Regions from separate parts of the Mycoplana sp. BE70 genome, predicted to be linked through region 1. Evidence: predicted binding sites of a transcription regulator. Region 1 holds the regulator's gene; each other region holds the start of a gene.
The links. The regulator LexA, encoded in region 1, represses DNA repair genes until DNA is damaged. The targets are predictions, from matches to a motif close to TGTTCNNNNTGTGTTCNG.

Region 1 (8,141 bases):
ATAGCTGACACCGAAACTGTCCAGCATCATGCGCTCCTCTTTGTCGACCCTCAGGAAGAACAGGAACGCAAATCCGACAAAACCGGCCAGTGCGACGATCCAATTCGGCAGCAGGAAAGCCTGGCCGAGCGCCATCAGCAGAAACGACGTGTACATGGGGTGGCGAACCAGCGCGTACGGCCCGCCACTGACCAGTTGGTGCTTGTCGCGAATTTCCAGGGTGATCGACCAGTTCTTGCCGAGTTCCTTGTGGGTCCGGCGAAAAAGCCACATCGCGGAGAAGAACGACAGCGCTCCGATGGCAACCGCCCATATATGGGCGGGATAGTCGGCCGCCTCAGGAAAGCCGGTGGCGACGTAGATGCCGGGTATGACCGCGAGCCCCAGCGTGGCCGCGACCAGCCCGAACATGTCGACGAACGAACGGCGGTTCGTGACGATCCGAACGCGCTTGGCGCGGCGCTCGAACGGGTAGCGGATAACGTACCAGGCAATAACGCCGAGCACCCACAGTGTTTGACCGATTGCGGCAGCAGATAGGTTCATTTAGATTCAGGGCCTGCTAAATTTCGCTCATACTGCACAGCGGATTTTGTCTCTGACAAGACGAAAAGTGAATAGTCCGCAACGATATACAGATGTGGCCGGATGAAGTCCGCGACGAAACGATCCCCCAGCAGGGCTCCCTTCTTCCCATTCCAACGGCAGACAGAGCGCAGAACCAGGTGCAGTGCTGGGCCGGAGCGCGTCGCGGTTTTGAGATAAGCATGCCGTGCCACGGGGCTTGAATTTTCGCCGGTCTTTGCAAGATGCGTTTCCCGTCGATCCGAGGCAACCGAATCAGCCAGCATTCATTTCGCGAAGCTCTGTGATGTACTGCTGCGGCCGGAGCCAGATTGGCGGCGTCTTGTAGCCCATGGACTTGGCGATCTCCCCGGTCCAGGCGTTGCAGTTGTTGACGGTCGCCTGCCAGAACTTGGACTTGGCCTTCAATTGCCGAATGAACGCGACGGTCTTCTGGTATTCGGCCTCGGTCAACTTCACGCGCCAGCTTGCAGAGCGGTACTCCTCTTCGAGATCACCATCGCTCGCTCCGGTCTCAGCCGGCACTGGCAGGAAATGACCGAGGACATAGGGTGCCGCATCCTTGGAGGCCGGCGCGAGGCCCGCGACCTCGGGATTGATCATCCTGCCGGACTTGTCGGTGCGCCCGAAGATCACATAGGTGTGCCCGTAGCTTAGGGCGTAGCGCGAGCGGAATTCGATAAAATAGAGCTTCTCGCTGCGTTGCGTTGCCCCCTCGGGTGCCCCGGTATAGCCGCGGTAGTCCGAAACGTAACGGGGTTGCGGTGGCTTGTCCTCGGATTGGCAGGATGCAAGCACAAGCGCGAAGGCGGCTATAAGCGATGCATGGCTCTTTCCCAGCGTCATAGAACACGCTCCATTTACCGGTGCCACGGTCAGGGTAGCCTAAATTTGGCCGGAAAGCACCCTCGCCTGCTATCGGCAACAGCCGTTAGCGTCTTTGCCGGAGAGAGCGCACAGAAAGGGGAAGTGCCGCCAGGCACTTCCCCGATCCAAGGCTGGTTGTCACTTATATACGGGTGCCGGCTGTTCGACCGGTGGCGGGGCTTTGCCCTTGCCTTTGCCGACTGTGCCGCAGGCACTGAGACTGACAACGGAAAGTACTGCTACTGTCACGATTAGAAGTCTGCTCATCAACATGTCCTTTCCTTGGAACGGAATAGGTTTTAGAAGGCAACGCTACTACTAATAACCTCAAAAGCAACAAAGGCATAGTGCGTAATGGACACAAAGTTAATCACGGCAAAGAGCTGGCAAGATCAGATTTATCAACGAATTGTTTCAAGCCGTGATCAATGACTAACCTGCGCGCTCTTGCAGGCTGCGATTCCGCTTCCTGCGGCGGCTCTTGGCGAAAGGACCGTCGCTTCCGATTGTTCAGTAGACCGTGCGCCCCATCAACAAGGGGCCCCATAAGTGCCTGCATGACAGCGCCAAGTCGGAATAACCGTGGCGCAAAACTGGTGGAAGGCTTGGACTTTATGGCCTGAAACACAGGAAGCACATGGACCTGGGCCTATTCCTTCCGGATGTATTGTCAAATGACCTTCACTCGCGTTCCCACGGGCGCGCGGCTGTAGAGATCGACGATATCCTCATTCGTCAGGCGCACGCATCCGTTCGAGACCGCATGTCCGATCGACCACGGCTCATTTGTTCCATGCAGCCGGTACATGGTGTCCTGTTTGCCCTGGTAGAGATAGAGCGCGGCCGCTCCAAGGGGGTTGTGCGGTCCGCCTTCCACGCCGCCCGCATACTGCGCCAGCCGCGGTTTGCGCCGAATCATGTCGTCCGTCGGCCTCCAGGATGGCCATTCCGCCTTGCGACCCACGGTCGCCTCCCCCCTGAACGTCAGGCCCTCTTCGCCGACGGCAACGCCGTAGCGGATCGCACGGCCACCGCCCTCGACGAGATAAAGGTACCGTTCGTAGGTGTTGACGACAATTGTGCCAGGCGCCTCGTTTCCATCATACGCGACCTGACGACGCCGGTATTGGGAGGCTACGCGATAGGTCGACATGGAGGGATATCCCGCCGACCCGAAGGTCGAACTGCATCCAGAAGCCAGCAAACCCAGCCCCAGGAACACGAATCCCCGACGCGTCATGAAGTTCCTGTCCATTTGCACCTGCTAGCGATCAGACGAACCCCTGCCTTTTTTAGGCATACCATTGCGGCGCGCTCCGGCCAAGTCTCTCCCTTTGATTGAAGCCGGAAGAAAAAATGTGCCGACTAACCATGTCGACTCCGCTTCCGACGAATCCCCTTGCGTCGAAGGGCGGCCTCTGTTCGACTGGCCGTGGCAGTCAACAGGGATGAAATGCGATGGCGTTTGCCTTCGACGGAAAAGTCGCGATCGTGACGGGCGGTGGCTCGGGAATAGGCGCCGCCATATCGCGGCGCCTGGCCGCCGACGGCGCCGAGGTTGTCCTTGCTGACGTCGACCGTGACGCCGCAGAGGGCATTGCCGCCGAGATTCGTGGTGCGCACGGAGACAAGGCCCATGCGTTCGCGGTGGACGTCACCGACGCAGAAGCGGTCAGGAGGCTGGTCGAAACGACGGTGGAAAGATGCGGCGGCTTGCATCTGGCGGTTAACAATGCCGGCATCCACGGGCCGCGGCTCCCCAGTGGGGACTATCCCATAGACGGCTGGCAGAAGGTGATGGACGTCAACCTGAACGGTGTCTTCTACGGCATGAAGCATCAGATTTCCGCCATGATGGCATCCGGTGGCGGCGCGATTGTCAATGTCTCCTCCGTGCTCGGTTGCGTCGGGCTGCCATTTACGGTTGCCTATACCGCGGCAAAGCACGGCGTAACGGGACTGACCAAGGTCGCGGCAATCGAGTATGCCAAGTTCGGTATCCGCATCAACGCCGTCGGTCCCGGCTGGATCGAAACCCCGCTCCTGACGGGGCACCCGCAACTGGCGAGCAGCCGTCGGATGGAGTCGCTGCAGCCGATGGGGCGACGAGGGCGCCCGGAGGAAGTCGCCGCACTGGTCTGCTTCCTGCTTTCGGACGAGGCGAGCTTCATCACGGGCAGCTATCATCTCGTGGACGGTGCCTATAGCGCACACTAGCGTGTCGGCCGGCTGACCTGGCAGATCGAGGGGGGTACTGAACGAGGTCTTGCGGTCCGCATCGGACCCCGCGTAAAGTCTTGCCGACCAAGATCGGGAACTGTGGATGGTTAAAGCGGAACAAGGACAAATGACCGGACTGATAACCGCCGGCATACTCGTTCTTGCGCTGCTGCACGCCGCACAATCGGTCTTCGTTCCGTTCGCGTTTTCCATGCTGGTCATCGCGTTGATATGGCCGGTCCAGGCCGCCCTCCAGACGGTGATGCCGCGGCTGCTTGCGCTGCTCATAGCGCTGACCGTGACGATCATCGCAGTGGTCTCCGTGGGGTCATCGATTGCCTGGGGGCTGGGTGTCCTCGGGCATTGGCTGTTCCTCAACGCCGGCCGTTTTCAGACGATCTACCTTGATTGGGCCCAATGGCTGGAAGAGCATGGTGTGGCGGTCGCCGGCCCGTTGGCAGAGCGGTTCAACGTCGGCGCGCTCGTCGGATTGCTGCAAGGGGTCGCCGGACGCATGAACAGTTTCGCCGGTTTCACGCTGGTGATCTTCATATCCGTCATGCTCGGCCTTCTGGAAGTGGAGGACGTCAAGCGACGCCTGCTGTTGCCGAGCGTCCAACCGCACGGTGCGCGGATTCTGGCGGCGAACAGAAGGATCGGTGCCAAGCTTCGACGCTTCATGGCCGTGCGTACGTTTGCCAGTATCCTGACGGGGTTGGTCGTTTGGATATTCGCCCGGTTCGTTGGTCTTGAGTTGGCTGCGGCCTGGGGAGCGATCGCGTTCGCCCTCAATTACATTCCTTTCCTCGGGCCATTCGTGGCGACGGTCTTCCCCACCATGTTTGCGATTGCCCAGTTCGATTCGTGGCAATCCGCAGTGTTCGTCTTCGTCGGACTGAACCTTATCCAATTTGTCATCGGCAGCTACCTGGAGCCACGGCTGACCGGTGCTTCGCTCGCGATTTCACCGTTCGCCGTGATTTTCTCCGTGTTCTTTTGGAGTTTCATGTGGGGTCTTCCGGGTGCCTTCATTGGCGTTCCCATCCTGATTTGCCTCATCGAATACGCAGCACAGGTGCCGGCGACCCGCTGGATCGCCGTGCTCCTGTCCAGTACCGTGAATGATGAAGCTGTTGCCGCTTTGGACCGCCGCGACAGGACTTGAGCCGCCTGACCGGAATGGCAGCGGATACTAGCTCACCGCGGGAACTATAACGCCGATCAACAATCGTAGTGTCAGCACAAAATCGGAAAAGCGGGCTTTTTGCCCCGTACTTGCCGGCCGCCGGTTGAGAAGAGACAGCACCAATAGCCTGCCTGGGCCGCCGCGCCACGAGCGGTTGTACCTGGCCGAAAAACCGGATTACACTTGACCGTTCGTTCGGATGGACAAGACTACGACAGGCAAGAAAATCAACGAGAGAGGAAGGAATGGACATGACCAAGATTTCCCTAGTGCTCGTTCTGGCCGGGCTCGCAGCGGTCGGCTGCACGCCAACCGAGAGGGGCGCCGGCATCGGCGCAGCCACCGGCGCCGTGATCGGCGGCGCCATCACCAATGACGTCCGCGGCGCCGCCGTCGGAGCCGCCATCGGCGGTGTTTCCGGCGCCGTCATCGGCCATGTGGCCGGACAGCCTGGTCGTTGCTACTACCGCGACCGTTACGGCCGCCGCTACGTCGCCGCGTGCCCATAACAGCCTCACCGGCCCTGTCGCTGTTGAACTGGAAAAGACCTTGTCCTTCACGAGGTCTTTTCCCGAATAATGGAAGTTCCCGCCGGGATCACGGTTGGAAATCTCGAACGAGCGCCTGCACCCTTGATTGAAATTTGCCCCCTTGCGGAACACATATGGAACAGATAGTGTCTGTTCTGGATTTGTTTCACGATTCTGGGTGACGAGCCATGCTGACCCGCAAACAACAGGAACTGCTCCTGTTCATCCACGAGCGGATGAAGGAGACCGGCATTCCGCCGTCATTCGACGAGATGAAGGATGCGCTCGATCTCGCCTCGAAGTCGGGCATTCACCGGTTGATCACAGCCCTCGAGGAGCGCGGCTTTATCCGCCGGCTGCCCAATCGGGCACGCGCGCTCGAGGTGATCAAGCTGCCCGAGGCCTATTCGCCGAGCCTGAAGGCGCGGCGCGGCTTTTCCCCGTCCGTCATCGAAGGAAGCCTTGGCAAGCCGGCGACGGCGCCCTCCCCGGCCAAGCCCGCGGCCGCGGACGGGTCGGCTTCGGTTCCGGTCATGGGGCGCATCGCCGCCGGCGTGCCGATCTCGGCTATCCAGAACAACACCCATGACATCGCGGTTCCCATGGAGATGCTCGGCGCTGGCGAGCATTATGCGCTTGAAGTCAAGGGCGACTCGATGATCGAGGCCGGGATCCTCGACGGAGATACCGTCATCATCCGCAACACCAACTCCGCCAACCCGGGAGAGATCGTCGTGGCTCTCGTCGACGACGAGGAGGCGACGCTGAAGCGCTTCCGCCGCAAGGGCGCCTCCATCGCCTTGGAAGCCGCCAATCCCGCCTACGAGACCCGCATCTTCGGCCCCGACCGAGTGAAGATTCAAGGCAAACTGGTCGGCCTCATCCGCCGTTATCACTGACCGCGTCTTCTAGGTCGAGATATGTGTTTGTCCGCCAGTCGTACAGGCGGTGCCGGCTCCAGGGGCGGTGAAGTGTCGTGACCGCGTTGCGGACGCTGTAACTTGCGCGGCCAGTCGGATCGAATGTCTGCGGCGTTATTTCAAGGGCGCCGGTGCGGCGCAGGCTGCGCGCCGAAACGAGTTGGGCCCCGGAACGGCAGGTTTCCATTCGAAGGTCTCGTGGCACGACCACGAGATCGGCACTGTCGCAGGCCGTTCCGAGAAAGGCCGGGTCCTCGACCGCGAGGACACGCCAACCGGCCGGCGCAGCACCGGCGCACCACGCCCTGCGGCGGCAGACGAATCGCTTTTCGTTGGCGGCTGTGGCGAACGCTGTACGCATGTCATCGCGCGCACGCGCCATCGCAGCAGGGTCAAGCTCCCGTTCCGCGCTCCTGCGCTGTCGCGCATCCAGGCTCGCTACTGGTGCTGCTCGGTCCGCAGAGTCCTGCGCGCGATCGATACCCGCGGCACCTCCGACCGCGGGCGCCCGTTGCGCGGCATCTTCATCGGTCAGGTACAATGGCGAACGATGGCTTTCGATGCGAAGGGCGCGACGCCATTGATCGTAGATGAAATCGGGCGGTTTCGACCGATTCGTGGCGGCCTCCCCCGCGTGACGAGCGCCACCAGCCGGCCGTCCTCCGATACGAGAAGCTCGGGCGGCGCATCCGATGGACGGACGGCCACAATGGCCACACCGAAGACGAGTGGTAGAAGGCCGATGAGCGCGAGACGGGTGCGAAGCAGGCAGATGAACCCGCCACCTGCAGCAATGAGCGCGAATGCCAGCGGGGGGCAATCTGCCGGTGACCACCTCTCCGCCCCAGCCGGCAACCCAATTGGCCATGGCGATGATCCAGTCGACGCCCCGTCCCATGATCGCCAGCGGAATGCCGTCCAGTCCGAGCGGCATGAGCAGCATGGCGATGACGGCCATCGGCATGACGATGAACGAAATGATCGGCATCGCAAGAAGGTTTCCGGCAAGGCCATAGGCCGGGATGCGATGAAAATGTCCGATGGAGTAGACGAGCGTTGCGACCCCGCCGATCAGGGACGACAGCAGAATCCCACCGGCAAACGCAGATGCAACCGAAAGGATCCGTGACCGATCACCGATCCACCTGGAGCGCCGTACGGACCAATCACGCCAGGCAGCATAGCCCGCAACCAGACCGAGGGTTGCCGCATAGGACATCTGGAAGCCGGGACCAGTGACCGCGGAAGGCGTCACCGCCAGAATGATCAGTGCCGAGAGCGCGACATTGCGCAGGCTGATGGCGGTGCGGTCGAACAGGACAGCGAACAGCATGACGACGATCATCAGCCACGAGCGAATCGCCGACACCGCCCCGCCGGAGATCAGGATATAAAGGGTGACCGTGATCAACCCGCCGATGGCTGCGATTTTTTTGATCGGGAACTGTTCGGCTGCGCCCGGAACCAGCGCCAGCAGCAGTCGGGCGCCGACCAGAAAGGTGCCCGCCGCAAGTGCCATGTTGAGCCCTGAAATCGCCAGAACGTGCGCGAGGCCCGATTGTCGCAAGGCCTCCACCGTTTTCGGGCTGATGCCGCGCTGTTCGGCCGTGATCAAGGCGGCCGAAATTGCGCCGGCATCGCCGCCGATGCGGCCGCGAATGTGTTGCGTGATGGCACTCCGCCATTCGGCCACCATTCGGCTTGCTGCACCGTATGCGGTTTCAATTCGCGCCGGCAGGTTCAACTCCGTCGCCGCCGGTTTGCCGTAAAAGTATCCGATAGCCCCGGTTCCGGCGAAATAGGCGTCGAAGGCAAAGTCGTTGAGACCCGGCA
Region 2 (8,141 bases), 120 kb from region 1:
CGCAAGATCATCCACGTTGACATGGCTGCCTTCTACGCATCCGGCAAACAGCGGGCAATGTCCGCTGTTGGCGCGTGCTGTATAGCTGCTCTGGTGACGCCCTGCGGTGACCCGCGTCGGCTAACAAGGTAGCTTGCGGAACGATTCTCTTTTCGGTCGGCAGCAATGGAAACGTCCCTTTATCTTCCCGTAAAAAGATTTCTCGAAGAGGCAGGTTACGTCGTCAAAGGCGAAGTTGGCGGCTGCGATGTTGTCGGCCTCAGCGAGAACGACCCGTCCGTCGTCGTGATCTGTGAACTGAAGCTGACCTTCAATCTGGAACTGATCCTGCAGGCCGTTGACCGGGCCGCCATTGCAGACGAGGTTTGGATCGCCGCCAGAGTTTCGGCCAAGGGCAGAGGACGGGAAGCCGACAGACGCTACCGCGATCTCTGCCGCCGGCTCGGCATTGGCATGCTCGGCGTTTCCGATGCCGGCGCCGTCAGCGTCATCGTTGGGTCGGTGACACCAATGCCGCGCACCAATCCGAAACGGCGTTCGAGGCTCGTGCGCGAGCACCAGAACCGACGCGGTGATCCCGCACTTGGCGGCAGCACGCGCGCACCAGTCATGACCGCCTATCGCCAGCAGGCACTTGGCTGTGCGGCAGCTCTGGTTGCCGGGCCGTTGCGTGTTCGCGATCTAAGAGCAGGCATACCGGAGGCAGGGAAGATCCTGCTTTCCAATGTATACGGCTGGTTTGAGCGGCTTGACAGGGGCGTCTACGGCGTTACGGACGCCGGTCGCGAAGCACTGGTCCGATGGCCGCAGTCGGACCCTATCAGCAAGCTCGACCGGAATGATGGACCGACACGATCCGCGGATGGTTAGACGTCCCTGCAGAACCAGCCGTTGCAACTCGGCAGCCGGTTCCGAACCAGCTAGCGGCCTGAGGAAGCCTCCCCATGTTCGATGAGAGCGCTGGAGTTCTGGTTAGATTCGTTCAGGAACGCTAACTTCCGCCAATGGTCGGAATAGCGGTGAAGGTGCAATTAGGCAGCTGCGATCACGGCACCGGCTTTCCGCTAGCTGTGGTGTAAAGTTCGAACCACGTCTGACGGTCTTTCCTCACCTTGGCCGCGTCGCCGATTTTTCTGATGCGGTCGAGATTGTTGGTGCCGAGCACCGGAAGGATGCGGGCCGGATGGGCCAGCAGCCAGGCAACCGCGACGCTCGTGATATCCACCTCTTGCTCGCGGGCGATGAAGAGCGAGCCGCCGCCGAGCGGTGACCAGGCCATCGGTAGCAGATTGCGCTCCTGTAGGAGCGCAAGGTCAGCCTCGCACTTCCCGCTGGATTGATCGCGAGCGCAGACGACGAAAGAGCCAGACGCCGTGACGCTCGAACAGTTTCGTCTTCCAGCGCCATGAACTCCGCTCCCACCGGAAAATCACTGACCGGCAGAAAACGGAGTTTCAACTAGAAAGATGTTTATTAACAAGGAGTTCAACGTCATAGTTTACGAAACGTCTCCCACTCCTCTCTAGAACGGGATATCGTCGTCCATGTCGCGCGAGAAGTTCGACGATGCGCCGCCGCGGCTTGCGCCACCCGACGACGACGGCTGCGAGCCGTAGTCGTCATAGCTTGGTGCGCCGCCGCCATAGTTGCCGGCGCCGCCGAAGTCGGAGCCACCGCCACGACGGTCACCGCCACCCTCGCCGCGTCCGTCGAGCATCGTCAGGGTCGAGTTGAAGCCCTGCAGCACCACTTCCGTCGAATAGCGGTCGTTGCCGTTCTGGTCCTGCCACTTGCGGGTCTGCAGCGCGCCTTCGATGTAGAGCTTGGCGCCCTTCTTCACATATTGCTCGACGACCTTACACAGCCCCTCGTTGAAGACGACGACGGTGTGCCATTCGGTCTTCTCGCGGCGCTCGCCGGAATTGCGGTCGCGCCAGCTCTCCGAGGTCGCGATGCGCAGGTTTGCGATCGGGCGCCCGTCCTGAGTGCGACGGATTTCCGGGTCCGCGCCGACGTTCCCGATCAGGATTACCTTGTTGACGCTGCCTGCCATCCGTTCAGTCCTTGTTGTCGCGCCGGGCATATGCCGGCTGTAAATTCGATCCGCTATCTTAACGGCGACGCGCCCGGCGCGCCGCCCCGTGCGCCAGATAATCCACAGATCAAATTCGCGTGCATTTCGTTCTTTTTTTGTTCTACAAAATCCCTACTATCTTGTCAACCGAATCGGAAAGAGGCAGGGTTTTGGTCGCAACGCGCATGGACAGGCCGGTTGCGGTTCCTACATAGGGTGCGCTACCGAAGAGCCACTTCATTCGAGATCGACAATCACCGACCTGACATCTGGCGCTGGACATCATGAGCGAACTCAAGACCATTTCCATTCGCGGCGCGCGCGAGCACAATCTCAAGGGCATCGACCTCGATCTGCCGCGCAACAAGCTGATCGTCATGACCGGGCTTTCGGGCTCTGGCAAGTCGTCGCTCGCCTTCGACACGATCTATGCGGAGGGTCAGCGCCGCTACGTCGAGAGTCTGTCGGCCTATGCGCGCCAGTTCCTGGAGATGATGCAGAAACCGGACGTCGACCAGATCGACGGGCTGTCGCCGGCAATTTCGATCGAGCAGAAGACAACCTCGAAGAACCCGCGCTCGACGGTGGGGACGGTCACCGAGATCTACGACTACATGCGGTTGCTGTTTGCGCGTGTCGGCGTGCCCTATTCGCCGGCGACGGGCCTGCCGATCGAGAGCCAGACGGTCAGCCAGATGGTCGACAGGGTGATCGATTTCGGCGAAGGAACGCGTCTCTATATCCTGGCGCCGATCGTGCGCGGCCGGAAGGGCGAGTACAAGAAGGAACTCGCCGAGCTGATGAAGAAGGGCTTTCAGCGCGTCAAGGTGGATGGCCAGTTCTACGAGATCGCCGACGTCCCGGCGCTCGACAAGAAGTACAAGCATGACATCGACGTCGTCGTCGACCGCGTCGTCGTGCGCCCGGATCTCGCCGCCCGCCTCGCCGACAGTCTCGAGACCTGCCTGACGCTCGCCGACGGGCTGGCGATCGCCGAGTTCGCCGACAAGCCGCTGCCGGTCGAGGACACGGCGGCCGGCGGTGCGGCCAACAAGTCGCTGAACGAGACGCATGAACGGGTGCTGTTCTCGGAGAAATTCGCCTGCCCGGTCTCCGGCTTCACCATTCCCGAGATCGAGCCGCGGCTGTTTTCGTTCAACAATCCGTTCGGCGCCTGCCCGACCTGCGACGGCCTCGGCAGCCAGCAGAAGATCGACCCGGACCTGATCGTACCCGAGCCGCAGCGGACGCTGCGCGATGGGGCAATCGCCCCGTGGGCCAAGTCGTCCTCGCCCTATTACAACCAGACGCTCGAGGCGCTGGGCGCGGCTTATGGCTTCAAGCTGTCCAACCGCTGGTCGGACCTTTCCGAAAAAGGCCAGAAGGCGATCCTCTACGGAACCGACGAGAAGATCGAGTTCCACTACCAGGACGGCGCGCGGTCCTACAAGACGACGAAGAGCTTCGAGGGCATCGTCCCGAACCTCGAGCGGCGCTGGAAGGAGACGGATTCGGCCTGGGCGCGCGAGGAGATCGAGCGTTACATGTCCGCCGCCCGCTGCCCGGCCTGCGACGGGTTTCGCCTGAAGCCGGAGGCGCTCGCCGTCAAGATCGACAAGCTGCACATCGGTCAGGTCACGGACATGTCGATCCGCGTCGCCCGCGACTGGTTCGACACGCTGCCCGCCCACATGAACGCCAAGCAGAACGAGATTGCCGTCCGCATCCTCAAGGAGATCCGCGAGCGCCTGCGCTTCCTGAACGACGTCGGCCTCGAGTATCTCAGCCTGTCGCGCAATTCCGGCACGCTTTCGGGCGGCGAGAGCCAGCGCATCCGCCTCGCCTCGCAGATCGGCTCGGGCCTGACCGGCGTGCTCTACGTGCTGGACGAGCCGTCGATCGGTCTGCACCAGCGCGACAATGCCCGCCTGCTCGACACGCTGCGGCACCTGCGCGACATCGGCAACACGGTGATCGTCGTCGAGCACGACGAGGACGCGATCCTGACGGCGGACTATGTCGTCGACATCGGCCCTGCCGCCGGCATCCATGGCGGCGAGGTGATCGCGCAGGGAACGCCGGCCGACATCATGGCAAACGCGAAATCGCTGACGGGCAAGTATCTATCGGGTGAGCTTGCGGTCGCGGTTCCCGCCGAGCGCCGCAAACCGAAAAAGAAGAAGGAAATCACCGTCGTCGGTGCCCGGGCGAACAATCTGAAGAACGTCACCGCTTCCATCCCGCTCGGCGTTTTCACCGCCGTCACCGGGGTCTCGGGCGGCGGCAAGTCGACCTTCCTGATCGAGACGCTCTACAAGTCGGCGGCGCGCCGGATCATGGGTGCGCGCGAGATCGCGGCCGAGCATGATCGGATCGACGGCTTCGAGTACATCGACAAGGTCATCGACATCGACCAATCGCCGATCGGCCGCACGCCGCGCTCGAATCCGGCGACCTATACCGGCGCCTTCACGCCGATCCGCGACTGGTTCGCGGGCCTGCCGGAGGCAAAGGCGCGCGGCTACCAGCCCGGCCGGTTCTCCTTCAACGTCAAGGGCGGGCGCTGCGAAGCCTGCCAGGGCGACGGCGTCATCAAGATCGAGATGCACTTCCTGCCGGACGTCTACGTCACCTGTGACGTTTGCCACGGCAAGCGCTACAACCGCGAAACGCTCGATGTGCACTTCAAGGGCAAGTCGATCGCCGACGTGCTCGACATGACGGTGGAGGAAGGCGTCGAGTTCTTCGCCGCCGTCCCTGCCGTGCGCGACAAGCTGGTGACGCTGAACCAAGTCGGCCTCGGCTATATCAAGGTCGGCCAGCAGGCAAATACCCTGTCGGGTGGCGAGGCGCAGCGCGTCAAGCTCGCTAAGGAGCTCTCCAAGCGCTCGACCGGCCGCACGCTCTATATCCTCGACGAGCCCACGACCGGCTTGCATTTCCACGACGTAGCGAAGCTTCTTGAAGTTCTGCATGAACTGGTGAACCAGGGCAACTCGGTGGTCGTGATCGAGCATAACCTGGAGGTCATCAAGACCGCCGACTGGATCATCGACTTCGGTCCGGAGGGCGGCGACGGCGGCGGCGAGGTGATCGCCCAGGGCACGCCGGAGGACGTGGTCAAGGTCGAGCGTTCGTACACGGGCCAGTTCCTCAAGGAACTGCTCGAGCGCCGGCCGATGCGCAAGGCGGCGGCGGAGTAGGCTCTATGATCCTGATCGGCCAGTACGACTCCTCCTATGTCCGCCGCGTCGCGATCGCCTTGCGACTCTACGAACTGCCGTTCGAACATCGCCCCTGGTCGGTGTTCAGCGACGGCGAGAAGGTGCAGGCGCTCAATCCGCTGATGCGGGTGCCGACGCTGGTGCTGGACGACGGCGACATCGCGGCCGACAGCAATTCCATCCTCGATTACCTGGACGGCCTTGTGCCGGTGGAAAGGCGCCTGCTGCCGCAGCCCGAGCCAGAGCGCCGGCAGGCGCTGAGGGTCATGACGTTCGCCACCGGCCTTGCCGACAAGGGCGTCAGCCTCTTCTACGAATTGCGCCTGCACGAAGCGCCGTCCGCCTATTTCGTCGAGCGCTGCCGCGCGCAGATCGCCGCTGTGCTTGCCAGCCTGGATGCGGAACGTGCCGAGCGGCTCGGGAAATACTGGTTCGACCGGATCACGCACGCCGACATCGCGGTCGCCTGTGCCTGGCGGCATGTCAGCGAGGCGCATCCGGGCCTCGTCGATCCGGTCACCTATCCGGCCCTCGCCGCACATTGCGCGAGCATGGAGGCCCTGCCGGTGTTCCAGGAAATTTCGCAGCCCTTCATCGCGCCCGCTTGAGAGGCGTCGCAACCCTGTCCGTCGAGGAGCACAGTCCATGAGCACATCCGGAACCATCCGCACCGGCATCGGCGGCTGGACCTTCGAGCCCTGGGAGGGCACGTTCTATCCGGACAAGCTCTCGAAGAAACGCCAGCTTGAATTCGCCAGCCGCGAATTGACCGCAATCGAGGTCAACGGGACCTACTACAGCTCGCAGAAGCCGGAGACCTTTGCCAAGTGGGCCGCGGAAGTGCCCGAGGGGTTCGTTTTCTCGCTCAAGGCAAGCCGTTTCACGACTAACCGCAAGGTGCTGGCCGAAGCGGGCGAGTCCATCGAGCGCTTCCTGACGCAGGGCCTGACCGAGCTCGGCCCGCATCTCGGTCCGATCCTCTGGCAGTTCGCGCCGACCAAGAAATACGATCCGGAGGATTTTGCGGCGTTCCTGAAACTCCTGCCGGAAAAGCGGGACGGCTTGCCGTTGCGGCACGCGCTGGAGGTGCGCAACGATTCGTTCCGGGTACCAGAGTTCGCCGAGCTGGCGCGCAAACACAAGGCCGCCATCGTCTACGCCCATCATGACGACTATCCCGAAATCGCCGACGTCACCGCCGACTTCGTCTACGCGCGGCTGCAGCGCGGCTCGGACGACGTGCCGACCTGCTATCCGCCAAAGGCGCTCGACGAATGGGCCGATCGCCTGAAGGAATGGGCCGAGGGCGGCCAGCCTGACGACCTGCCCGTGGTCGATCCGGCGCAACAGCCAGCCAAGGTAAAGCGCGACGTCTTCGCCTTCTTCATCACGTCGGGCAAGGTCAATGCGCCGAACGGCGCCCGCGAACTGCAGAAGCGGGTCCAGCCACGGACGTAGAGAGGCCGCGAAAGCCTATGAAGTCGCAGACGCGGGACGGCGGATACGGTCGACGAGGCGTGGACCGAGCGCGGTGAGAACAAGCCCGCAAACGACCAAGGCCGCGCCTGCCAGCCGGTCGGGGCCGAAGCTCTCACCCAGCACCAGCGCCGACGAACTCATGCCAAACACGGGCACGAGCAGGGAAAACGGCGCGACGGTCGAAACGCCGAGCTTGCGGATCATGTAGCCCCAGACGCCGAAGCCGAAGACCGTCGCGATGTAGGCGATATAGGCAACGGCGCCCAGACCCTCCCATGACAATGCCTGAAGTGCCGCGAGGTCGCGCTCCAGGCCCTCGGTCGCCAGCGAGATGACCGCAAGCGGGATCGGCGGCACCAGACTGACCCAGACCATCAGCGCCAGCATGTCGACGTTGCCGATCCTTTTCATGAGCATGTTGGAGAAGGCCCAGGCGAGGCCTGCGGCAAGCACCAGGACCAGGCCGGTATAGGTGAAACCCGCGTCCACCGTGGTCGAGATCACCACCATGCCGGCAAAGGCGACGCCAATGCCGGCGAGTTGGACCGGTCGCGATCGCTCACCGTAGATCGTGGCCGCCAGCATGATCGTGAAGAACGCCTGCGACTGCAGAAGAAGCGAGGCCAGGCCCGCCGACAATCCAACGTCCATGCCGATGAAGAGGAAACTGAACTTCACCACGCCGAGCACCAAGCCGATGCCGAGGATGAGCTGCCACGGCACCGCCGGTCGCGGCAGGAAGAAAACGAGCGGGAGGGCGGCAAAGAGGAACCGCAGCGCCGAAAAGAGGATCGGTGGGAAATTGGCGATCCCGATCTTGATGACGACGAAGTTGAAGCCCCAGGCGGCCGCGACGAGGACTAAGAGAGCTATATCAATCAGGCCCATGGATCCGGATTCCACACACGCTTCGTTTCGCACAGCTTATCGGCCGGCGGTCCGCAGCCAAGTCATTTGATTTGATCGAAGCCATTCAGGACGTTGATGAGATCCTCGGCGGTCAATCCGCCCCCTGCACGCCGGCCCGCTTCGCCGTGGCGCCAGACCGCGGCCGCCGCCGCCTCAAAGGCGGGCATGCCCTGGGCGAGGTGCGCACCGATGATGCCCGACAGCACGTCGCCTGACCCGGCGGTCGCCAGCCAGGGCGGCGCATTTGCATTGATGAGGGCACGACCGTCGGGGGCGGCAATCACGGTATCGGCTCCCTTCAAGACGATCACGGCATTGCTGCGCTTGGCCGCTTGTCTCGCCCTGTCCACCTTCGACAAGCCGGCATCGTCAGCAATGTCGGCAAAGACGCGCGCGAACTCGCCGTCGTGCGGCGTCAGGACGAGGTGGGTCGGCCCATCCGCGAACGCACCGAA
Region 3 (8,141 bases), on a different contig from region 1:
CAGGAAGAAGTCCGCATGCATCAGCGTCGATATCCATTTTCGATTTGGTCTTCTGACGCAGAATGTGGTTCCCAGCCGAACACGTTTCGGCCGCCGAACTGACTGGATCGTTGGAATTCTCCGGCCACGATTTCCTTTAGATCGGGGCCCGTCGCGTACCGCTCGAGCCGCCGGCTCTGGTCGTCCAGCCGTTTCAACGCTTGCAGTTCCTCGTCCAGCCCCAGCCTGGCCTTCTGTACGGCAGATTTCATGACGCCGATCGTCTCGTCGTAAACTTTCAGCGGGACAGGAAATGGATGGCGATCTTTCCCCCCATGCGCGAGCGAAAAACGGGCAGGGTCGGAGAAACGATAGGGAGCGCCATGGACGACTTCCGCCACCATCGCCAGTGCCTGCACGGTTCTTGCTCCAACACCCGGCGTTAGCAGAAGATTCTCGAAATCCACCGGACCCCGATCGGCGGCGGCGGCCAGATTGCCATGAAGACGACGCATGTTAACGTCAGCCGGGCGGACGTCATGGTGAGAAGGCATTACAAGATGCGGCAATTCGAACTGCTCTTGCCCCTCTGCAGTGTTGGGCGGTTCTCTCTCCAACAGCGCAAGTTCGCGAACGATTTTGTCCGGTCCCAGCGACGCGAGCAAGTCGAGTTGTCCTTTGCGGGACGGGTTGGCGCGTGCGTCAGCCAAATTGACAATCTGTCCCTGGCTTTTGCCCTCGATGGCAGCATGCGGTGAATCCAGGAAACTGGCCAGTCCTTCGGACAGCCAATGATATCGCCGCGCCTGGCGCTTCTCGCCATTCATTCCTTGTTGGACGACAACCCATTTGCCGTCATTCGCGACAACGAATCCGTGCAAGTAGAGATCGAATCCGTCCTGGACCGCCGCACTATCCACCTTAGCGACGAGCCGGCTGGTGGTGGAAAGCTGAACTCCGTCAAGGCCTACGCGGTCGCCGATCGATATGAGCTCTTGCGGCGTCCTTCGCGATTGAGCACCGCGGCCGCCACAGACATGAATCCCCAGTTCCCCGGAAAGCGGCGATACACCTCGCTTCAGCGCGCCGATGACACTGGTCGTGATACCGGACGAATGCCAGTCCATCCCCATCACCGCACCGAAGGATTGAAACCAGAACGGATTGGCCAGCCTGCGCAGATATTCATCGCGCCCGTAGTGATGGACGATCGCCTGAGTAATGACTGCGCCTATGCGGGTCATTCGGTCCCCAAGCCACCTTGGGACCCTGCCGCCATGCAATGGCAGATCAGCACTGCCCGCTCGTCTCGTCAATTCATCAAACCTGTTGCTGCTCGCCCCGTCCGGCGTCAAAGGGGCGGCATGGCGTTTCGGATGCCTTCATGTCGCCGCCCTATTCCCGTTCTGCCTTTGTTCGTGATTTAAGCCTGGACCATGACGAAGACAATAGGCAAAGCACATGAGTGCGGCGGGGGGTCACTCAGCGGGGTGCGTCGCCGGCTAGAACTCAAAATAGATTGTCACTCCTGACCGGCGATAATAGGGATCACGATAGCCGTAATAGCCGGGATAGCGGTAATAGCCGGGATAGCGGTTGTAACACCTGCGGTAGTAACCGCAGGAACCATAGGCGTAGCGGTGATTCCAGTAACGATCACCATACCAATGACGATGGCTTCGGTGTCTGACCTGCTCGACATCGCCGGTCCGCACTTGCTCTGCATTCGGCACGAGGGTTGGCGCGGCGTTTAGCGGTAAGGCAAAAGATGCAGCCAGCACTCCGGCTGCAAGTGAGGACAATAGCTGCTTCATCATCGACGCATCCTCTTAGGCTTGCATCTTGAACTACCTGGCCTGAACCTCGGATGAACAGCTGGGCGCGCTCGACCGTTGCGGACTTAAAAACGAAACCGCCCGCGCGCTGCGCTGGGCAACGACCGGCTCGACGGTGGTAAGGGTCACAAGGGTATCATGGTGGGTCAGAAACGACGCGATCCGGGCCACGCCGCCCTCGCGCAACGATCTGCTTGGCGGCGCGCAGCGAGGATGCCCGTTTTTGGTCGTCCCCACCGCTTCGCTGAAGTAGCCACGACCGAAACACGCCGCCAAGGCCGGCATTCAGGTCGCCTTTGCGATTTCCTGAAAGTTGACAGTCCGCTGAGGGCCGCAGGGTTTTTCCAGGTCGAATCGGACCACCTTAGATCCTACGAGGCTTTTGTCGCGACCGGGAACAAAAAAACTAGAGTGGCCTGAATCGCGATGGACATTACGGGGGGACTGACATCAAGACCATTCTAGCCGATTGTAGACGAGCGACGAGGCGGCTCCAGTCGCCGCGGGTCACAAAGCAATTTCGGTGAATCTGCGTTAGAAAGATCGAGTTGCTCCCAGGGAACAGCCAGTACTTCACCTGAGCGCAGGCCGACAGCTCCGAGGACGGCGCGCGCGAGTGAAGACGAAGCCAGGCTCTCAAGAAGCGCAAAGCTCCCGAGGTGATATTCGACGATGAGGAGTTCGCCGCTCTGCGCCTCCGCGACGACTTCCTCGATGCGTCCGACCACTGCATTGTCCGGCCCTAACACCCGTACGCCCAGCAAATCCTCGAGAAACAGCTCGCTCATGACAGCCCGCCCGGAATCCAGCGCAGAACGTGTCGACGGAGCCATTGCTGCCAACGCTCCAACGGCAGTTCCGAGCGCTCGACATCGACGGTTATGTCGACACCGACGTCGGCGACGTGGGACCAGACGAGCCGATATCCGCCGCCCCGCTCGCGGGCGAGTGTGCGAAGGCCCACGCCGATCAGTAGCCGCCTGGCCACCGTCGAGGTGCCGAGCTCGACCGCGTCAACCTTCGGCCGCCCGAACTCGTCGAGGCGCAGAACGATGCCGTCGACCCTTCCGACGCGAACCCTTGCCTTGTCGACGAGCTGCTTGTCGAGAACGTCTCGCACCAGGTGCACGTCAGCCTCCCCAAACTTGCAGCGGTACGGTGACGATCGCGAGCACGAAGGTCAGGCCAATGATGAACAGGACGACCGCGTTGCCTATCCAGCCATTGGTATGGTCGCCAACGAACGCCCTATCGTTCATCAGGAACAGAAACGGTATGACGCCGAGAGGAAGGCTTATTGCGGTGACCGCCATGGAAAAGATGGTGACCCGCAGGGGATCGAGACCGGCGGCAATGGGAATGACGGCGATAACGATGGCGACCGTGTAGACGAGGCTGAAGGCGGGATCGGTTTTCGGTTTTGCGTCCTCGGACCAGTTCCAGCCAAACCCCTGGGCGGTGATATAGGCTTGGGCGAGGCTCAGTTCCAGCGCCGCGCCAAAACAGGTGATCAGAAGCGAGAGGGAAAAGATGTAGATGCCCCAGGTGCCGAGGGCCGGGGTCAGGATCATCGCGATCTGTTCGTAGCTTTCGATGTCCTCGATGCCGCGGGGCGGGTAGACCATAGCAGCCAGGACGATGATGGCGACGGAGAGCGCGCCCCCAAACGCCATGCCGAGCGTCGCGGTGATCCTGTTGATTCCAAAATACGATTTGTCCCACTTTTCTTCGATGGCCCCGGACGAATAGAAGAAGAACAGATAGTTGGAGATCGTCGCTCCGAGGATGCTGACTGCGATGAAAGCGTAATGTGATCCGTCCTTGTCGGGAAGAGACGGGAGTGCGCCCCTCGCCACTTCGCGCCACGGCGGCCCCATGACGCACATGGCGACGACGAACGAGAGTGAGATCAGCCCGAGCGCCGATACTCCCTTTTCGATCGTTCCGAATGTGCCGCGCCACAAAAGCAGCCAGGCGGCGAAGGCGACGGGCAACGCCCACCATTGAAAGCTCCACCCGGTCAGAAACTGAAGGCCGAGCGCCACACCGCCGATTTCGGCGGCGAGCACCATCAGATTCACGATGGAAATCACGACGAAGATGAGGATAAAAAGATTGGAGCCGAAGCGGTCCCGGATGCCATCAGCGATCGTATAGTGACTAGCGATGGCGAACCGTCCGGACATCTCCACGAGAACGATCAGACATCCCGTTCCGAGGACAACGGCCCAGATGAGTGCGAAGCCGTAGGCCGCCCCGGCCTGGGCGGAGGTCGCAATCGACCCTGTCTCCAAAAAACCACCGACGCTGGTCACGATTCCAAGCGAAATCTCGAGCAATTTCTTCATGGCATCTCCGACGCGGGATCAATATCGTTCTGGGGTCCGAGATGACGCGCCCGTTTGCGGACCTTGACCGAATGGCTTTGCAGCGGGCGAGATTCACACCAGTCCGAACCCTCAGCGTTTAAGCAGCAGTGCCTGCACCACCTCATGAAAAGAGAGCTTCACCCGCAACGCGTTGTCTTCGTCTCGAACCTCCATGCGCTGGTCAGGAATGGCTTCGCCAGATTTGATTTTGGCTGCCGCCAACTCGCGTACTGCAGCGAGTGCGCTCGTGTGAGCTTGGTGGAGATCGGCGAATTCTCCGCCTTCCTCGTCGAGTATGACACCGTCCGTCGGTCGAATATTGAAAAAATAACGCATCTTCCACCAAATGCGACCAGCTGCCAGGCACTGATCCCTTCAGAAGAGGTTCAGCATCAGGCGGTGGTACTCCTGCTCTGGCTTTCCATAGGCATCATGGGCGAACTGGCAGGATTTCCGGCAGGCGACTTGGGGAAGCAGCGGCCAGCGGGCGGCTCTGGCTTTGGAACCAACCGCGGCAAGTGCAGTTGGATACGCTGCCTTGCGGGGCGATGTGAACCCAGAGATGTGCCAGGTCCGCCGCCCTGTCGCCAAATGCTCCGTCTAGCCTCGCAGTTCTCACGAGCCATCGACATCAACGGCTGCGCGACCTGATCAAGAAGCTGTCCTGCATTCTGCTCCTCGCCCATGGAAAGCGTGAGCAGCTGGGCGACGCGCGGTTGCGACAACTGCAAGGCCAGATTTCGGGCTGTTGTGTATGCCGCGATTTCATAGTGCTCGACGCGGAGTGCTGCGCCGATCAGCGCGATATCCGCAGGGGCGTCCTCTTTTTCCTTGCCTTCGGTCATCACCTCCTCGCCTTCCTCCACCAGGCCAGCCATGGCCCGGCAGGGTTTGGCACGAGCAGGCGCACCGAGGACCTTGAGGCATTCACCAAGGCGTTCAACCTGGACATCAGTCTCTAGATGGGTTTCCAGTAGGGTCACCAGCTGCTGCGAACGTGCAACCTTCGCCATCTTTGGCAGCGCCTTGAGAAGCTGTTTCTCTGCATGCAGCAGGTCTCGAAGCTCATCAACGAGCACCTCCTCGAGTGCCTCGGATCACTCCTCGGGTGCGCTCTTCGAGCGAATGGTGGCCAATTCACCGTTCTTTTTCGAGCCATCGAACGCAGACGCCTCAACAAACTCCCAAGGCTCGCCTTCATTCCAGGGACCACGCATGTCCACTTCACCGTGGTCACCCTCTCCGGTCGAATCGTTGAAGAACTGATCCGCGAGCTTGGATGTCGGAGCAATTTTTCCGATGCTGAGGGGCGGCTTACCCATGCTTTCCAGAGCGAGCGAGAACGACCGCATGTGTGCGATCTCGCGCGTCATGAGAAACTGCAGTGCATCCTTGCTTCCGGTGTCGTGGCAGAAATTGATCAGACGCTCGTAGACGATCTTGCTCGTGCTTCCGCTGCTATGTTGCTGCGCAAATCGGCGTCGAGTTCGCCGGTGATTTTAAGATAGTCGGCTGTCCACGGGTTTCCCAAGGAGTTGAAAAGATTCACACCGCCGCCGCCTTCGGCTTCGTCTCTGATGCTCTTTAACGGCTTGAGATGCATGCGCGCCAGGGTGCCGACAACTTCCAGGTGGCTCAGTTCCTCGGTGCCAATATCCATCAGTAGATCCTTGCGAGCTGGGTCTTCGCGATTAAGCCCCTGGATCGAATACTGCATTGCAGCCGCCAGTTCGCCGTTCGCCCCGCCAAACTGGAGTTTCTCAAAGTTTCTAGCGCAGGGATCGCTGCAACAATTAGTTATCATTGCAAGACGAGTTGCAGGGCAGTGCCTGTCACCAAAATCACGATCCAGATCGCGAACAACGCCATGATTGCGGTTTCTTCTGTCATTTTGACACCCTTCAGAAGGCTAGATCTCCGGCCCAACACCAATGCATTGGTTTGGTTCCGCCGAGGGACGTGCATGACAGCTATCACTGCATAGCGGGGTATGTTTGTCCTACTCTCAGCTGCAACATCACGGCTGAGAAAATTCATCAGCCTTCCCGTGGAACCAGTGGAGCCGCGGCAGGTTGGGTGCCCTGCCGCCAAACTGCGGCACTTACCGAAGGAGAAAAGCGATGAAACTGCGCTCGTCGTATGTCTCGGCGCGGCGGCTTTCGCCCAGAGCGGCGGCGGTGGCGGTTCCGGCGGATCGGGAGCCGGCGGTGGCGCAGCTAGCGGCGGGGCCGTCGCTTCGGGAATGAGTGGAGGCGCATCCAGCGGGTCAGGGAGCATGGGAACCGGTAGCGGCGCAACTGGAATGTCCGGTGGCGGAGCCGGTGCGACCACAATGATGCCTAACGGCTCCGACAGCATCGGAAGCGCATTTTTCAGCGATAAGAATGGCGCCACTGCACGCTCGGCAAGTGAGATCAGAAAAAATTGGCGCTCGCTAAGCGAGCAAGAGCAGGCGCGGGTCAGGTCTGATTGCCAGAGCTTCTCTTCGACGGGCACTGGCAGCACGACCGGCAGCGGTACCGACCAACTGGCCAGCGGAGCCAATGGCAGCACGGGAGGGGTCAGCAACGAGACCACGTCCAGCACCACGCCAGGGACCACAGGTACGACAGGCGGGTCGATGCAGTCGGCGATGTTTGAGCGCGCCGGCGCTGGCAAGCAGCCCTTCCCTTTTATACTGCCCGCAGGCGAGCGCGCCCGACTCTCCCCGAAGCAGTCCTGGAACATTTCTAGATCTTCTTGGTTGGACCGCTCGCAAAGGAGACAGACTATGAAAACGATTACTTTGACGTTCGCGGTGATGATCGTGGCGACCTCTGCCCTAGCGCAATCGACCACCGAGAAAACCGGCATCAACTCTCTGCTGGGAGTGGCGCCGAAGACAGATGACTTTGTGAAAGAAGCGTCCATGAGTGATGTGTTCGAAATCACATCCAGCCAGCTCGCGATCGAGCGGGCCGATGCAGCGACGAAAAGCTTCGCCCAGCAGATGGTGCAGGATCACCAAAAAACGACGAATGAGCTGAAGCAACTGGTCAATGCCGGTAAAGTCGAAGCCACCCCGGCGGACACGATGTCGGACGCTCAGCAAAGCACCTTGAAGAAACTTCAAGGCCTCCAGGGCGACGGTTTTACCAAGCAGTACCAAGAGGACCAGGTTGACGCGCATGAAGACGCCGTCGATCTGTTCAAGCGCTATGCCGAAGGCGGTGAAAATCCGGATCTCAAAGCATGGGCGTCAAATACGCTTCCAGCCCTGCAGCACCATCTGGAGCTGGCTCAAGGGTTGGCGAGGTGAGCCGACCGCGCGGACGTTCCGGGCGGCTAGGAAGCTCTTGACTTGCTGAGAAAGAATGCCCGGCTGCGCCATGGCCCGAAGTACGAGAGGCCGGTTCGGCTCTGCCGCGGATCACTGAACCGCGCGACGCCGCTGGCGGTTGTGAGCGAAGCCCTCGTGCGTATGTGCCCAACTTTCCGGCGCCGTGGTATAATGCTTCATGCGCGCCGGAGAGACGGAGGCGGATATGGTCAGGCGCCACATCCTTCAAGCTGAACGGCACATCGTTCGTCAGAAAGACCTCATCGCACGCCTGTCGGCAAGCGAGCTACCGCTGGAACACGCGGTGGACTTGCTTCGCGTGATGTATGACTGTCTTCAGCAACATCGAAACCACCTGCAGCGGCTTGCCGACAACAGCTAACTTGCGGGGAATTGCGGTGCATGTCACAACTCCGACCTCCTGAGAGGCTACTGTCGCAGTGTGCGTCCTAAGAAGGGCCGCGGCCGGGGGCTTGATGCTACCCCTGTCTTGTCGCGCTAATGGGTTGACCCTGCCAGTCCTCAGAAATTCTAAGCATTCGAAATGGTCGGCCCACACGGTCTTGGGTGCTTTGGACGAGGATAGCTATTTGAGCAACGGCTAATGCGCTCCGGTGCACTGCCGCTTTTTCATGCGGC

Region 2: the regulator LexA is predicted to act here: its motif matches at 2,181-2,198, upstream of uvrA (excinuclease ABC subunit UvrA).
Region 3: the regulator LexA is predicted to act here: its motif matches at 1,382-1,399, upstream of J2Y48_RS23765 (DUF763 domain-containing protein).

What each region holds. Positions count from the first base shown of each region.
Region 1 is NZ_JAVDTM010000009.1:143,191-151,331, forward strand. Features, by position in the region: gene J2Y48_RS17710 (protein-S-isoprenylcysteine O-methyltransferase) at 1-546, opposite strand, end outside; gene J2Y48_RS17715 (hypothetical protein) at 841-1,431, opposite strand; gene J2Y48_RS17720 (ABC transporter) at 1,591-1,719, opposite strand; gene J2Y48_RS17725 (L,D-transpeptidase) at 2,123-2,707, opposite strand; gene J2Y48_RS17730 (SDR family NAD(P)-dependent oxidoreductase) at 2,911-3,669, shown strand; gene J2Y48_RS17735 (AI-2E family transporter) at 3,800-4,837, shown strand; gene J2Y48_RS17740 (YMGG-like glycine zipper-containing protein) at 5,110-5,367, shown strand; gene lexA (transcriptional repressor LexA) at 5,577-6,287, shown strand; gene J2Y48_RS17750 (ComEC/Rec2 family competence protein) at 6,268-8,141, opposite strand, start outside.
Region 2 is NZ_JAVDTM010000009.1:25,923-34,063, forward strand. Features, by position in the region: gene J2Y48_RS17170 (DUF2161 domain-containing phosphodiesterase) at 166-870, shown strand; partial or broken gene J2Y48_RS17175 (aldo/keto reductase) at 1,046-1,315, opposite strand; gene J2Y48_RS17180 (single-stranded DNA-binding protein) at 1,523-2,053, opposite strand; gene uvrA (excinuclease ABC subunit UvrA) at 2,359-5,277, shown strand; gene J2Y48_RS17190 (glutathione S-transferase family protein) at 5,283-5,906, shown strand; gene J2Y48_RS17195 (DUF72 domain-containing protein) at 5,944-6,756, shown strand; gene J2Y48_RS17200 (EamA family transporter) at 6,772-7,665, opposite strand; gene J2Y48_RS17205 (NAD(P)H-hydrate dehydratase) at 7,728-8,141, opposite strand, start outside.
Region 3 is NZ_JAVDTM010000017.1:36,828-44,968, reverse strand. Features, by position in the region: gene J2Y48_RS23770 (DNA-3-methyladenine glycosylase) at 1-21, opposite strand, end outside; gene J2Y48_RS23765 (DUF763 domain-containing protein) at 21-1,295, opposite strand; gene J2Y48_RS23760 (hypothetical protein) at 1,482-1,793, opposite strand; gene J2Y48_RS23755 (PRC-barrel domain containing protein) at 2,276-2,602, opposite strand; gene J2Y48_RS23750 (hypothetical protein) at 2,599-2,943, opposite strand; gene J2Y48_RS23745 (Nramp family divalent metal transporter) at 2,945-4,162, opposite strand; gene J2Y48_RS23740 (DUF6894 family protein) at 4,274-4,519, opposite strand; partial or broken gene J2Y48_RS23735 (DUF892 family protein) at 4,801-5,987, opposite strand; gene J2Y48_RS23730 (hypothetical protein) at 5,984-6,910, opposite strand; gene J2Y48_RS23725 (DUF4142 domain-containing protein) at 6,954-7,481, shown strand; gene J2Y48_RS23720 (hypothetical protein) at 7,708-7,884, shown strand.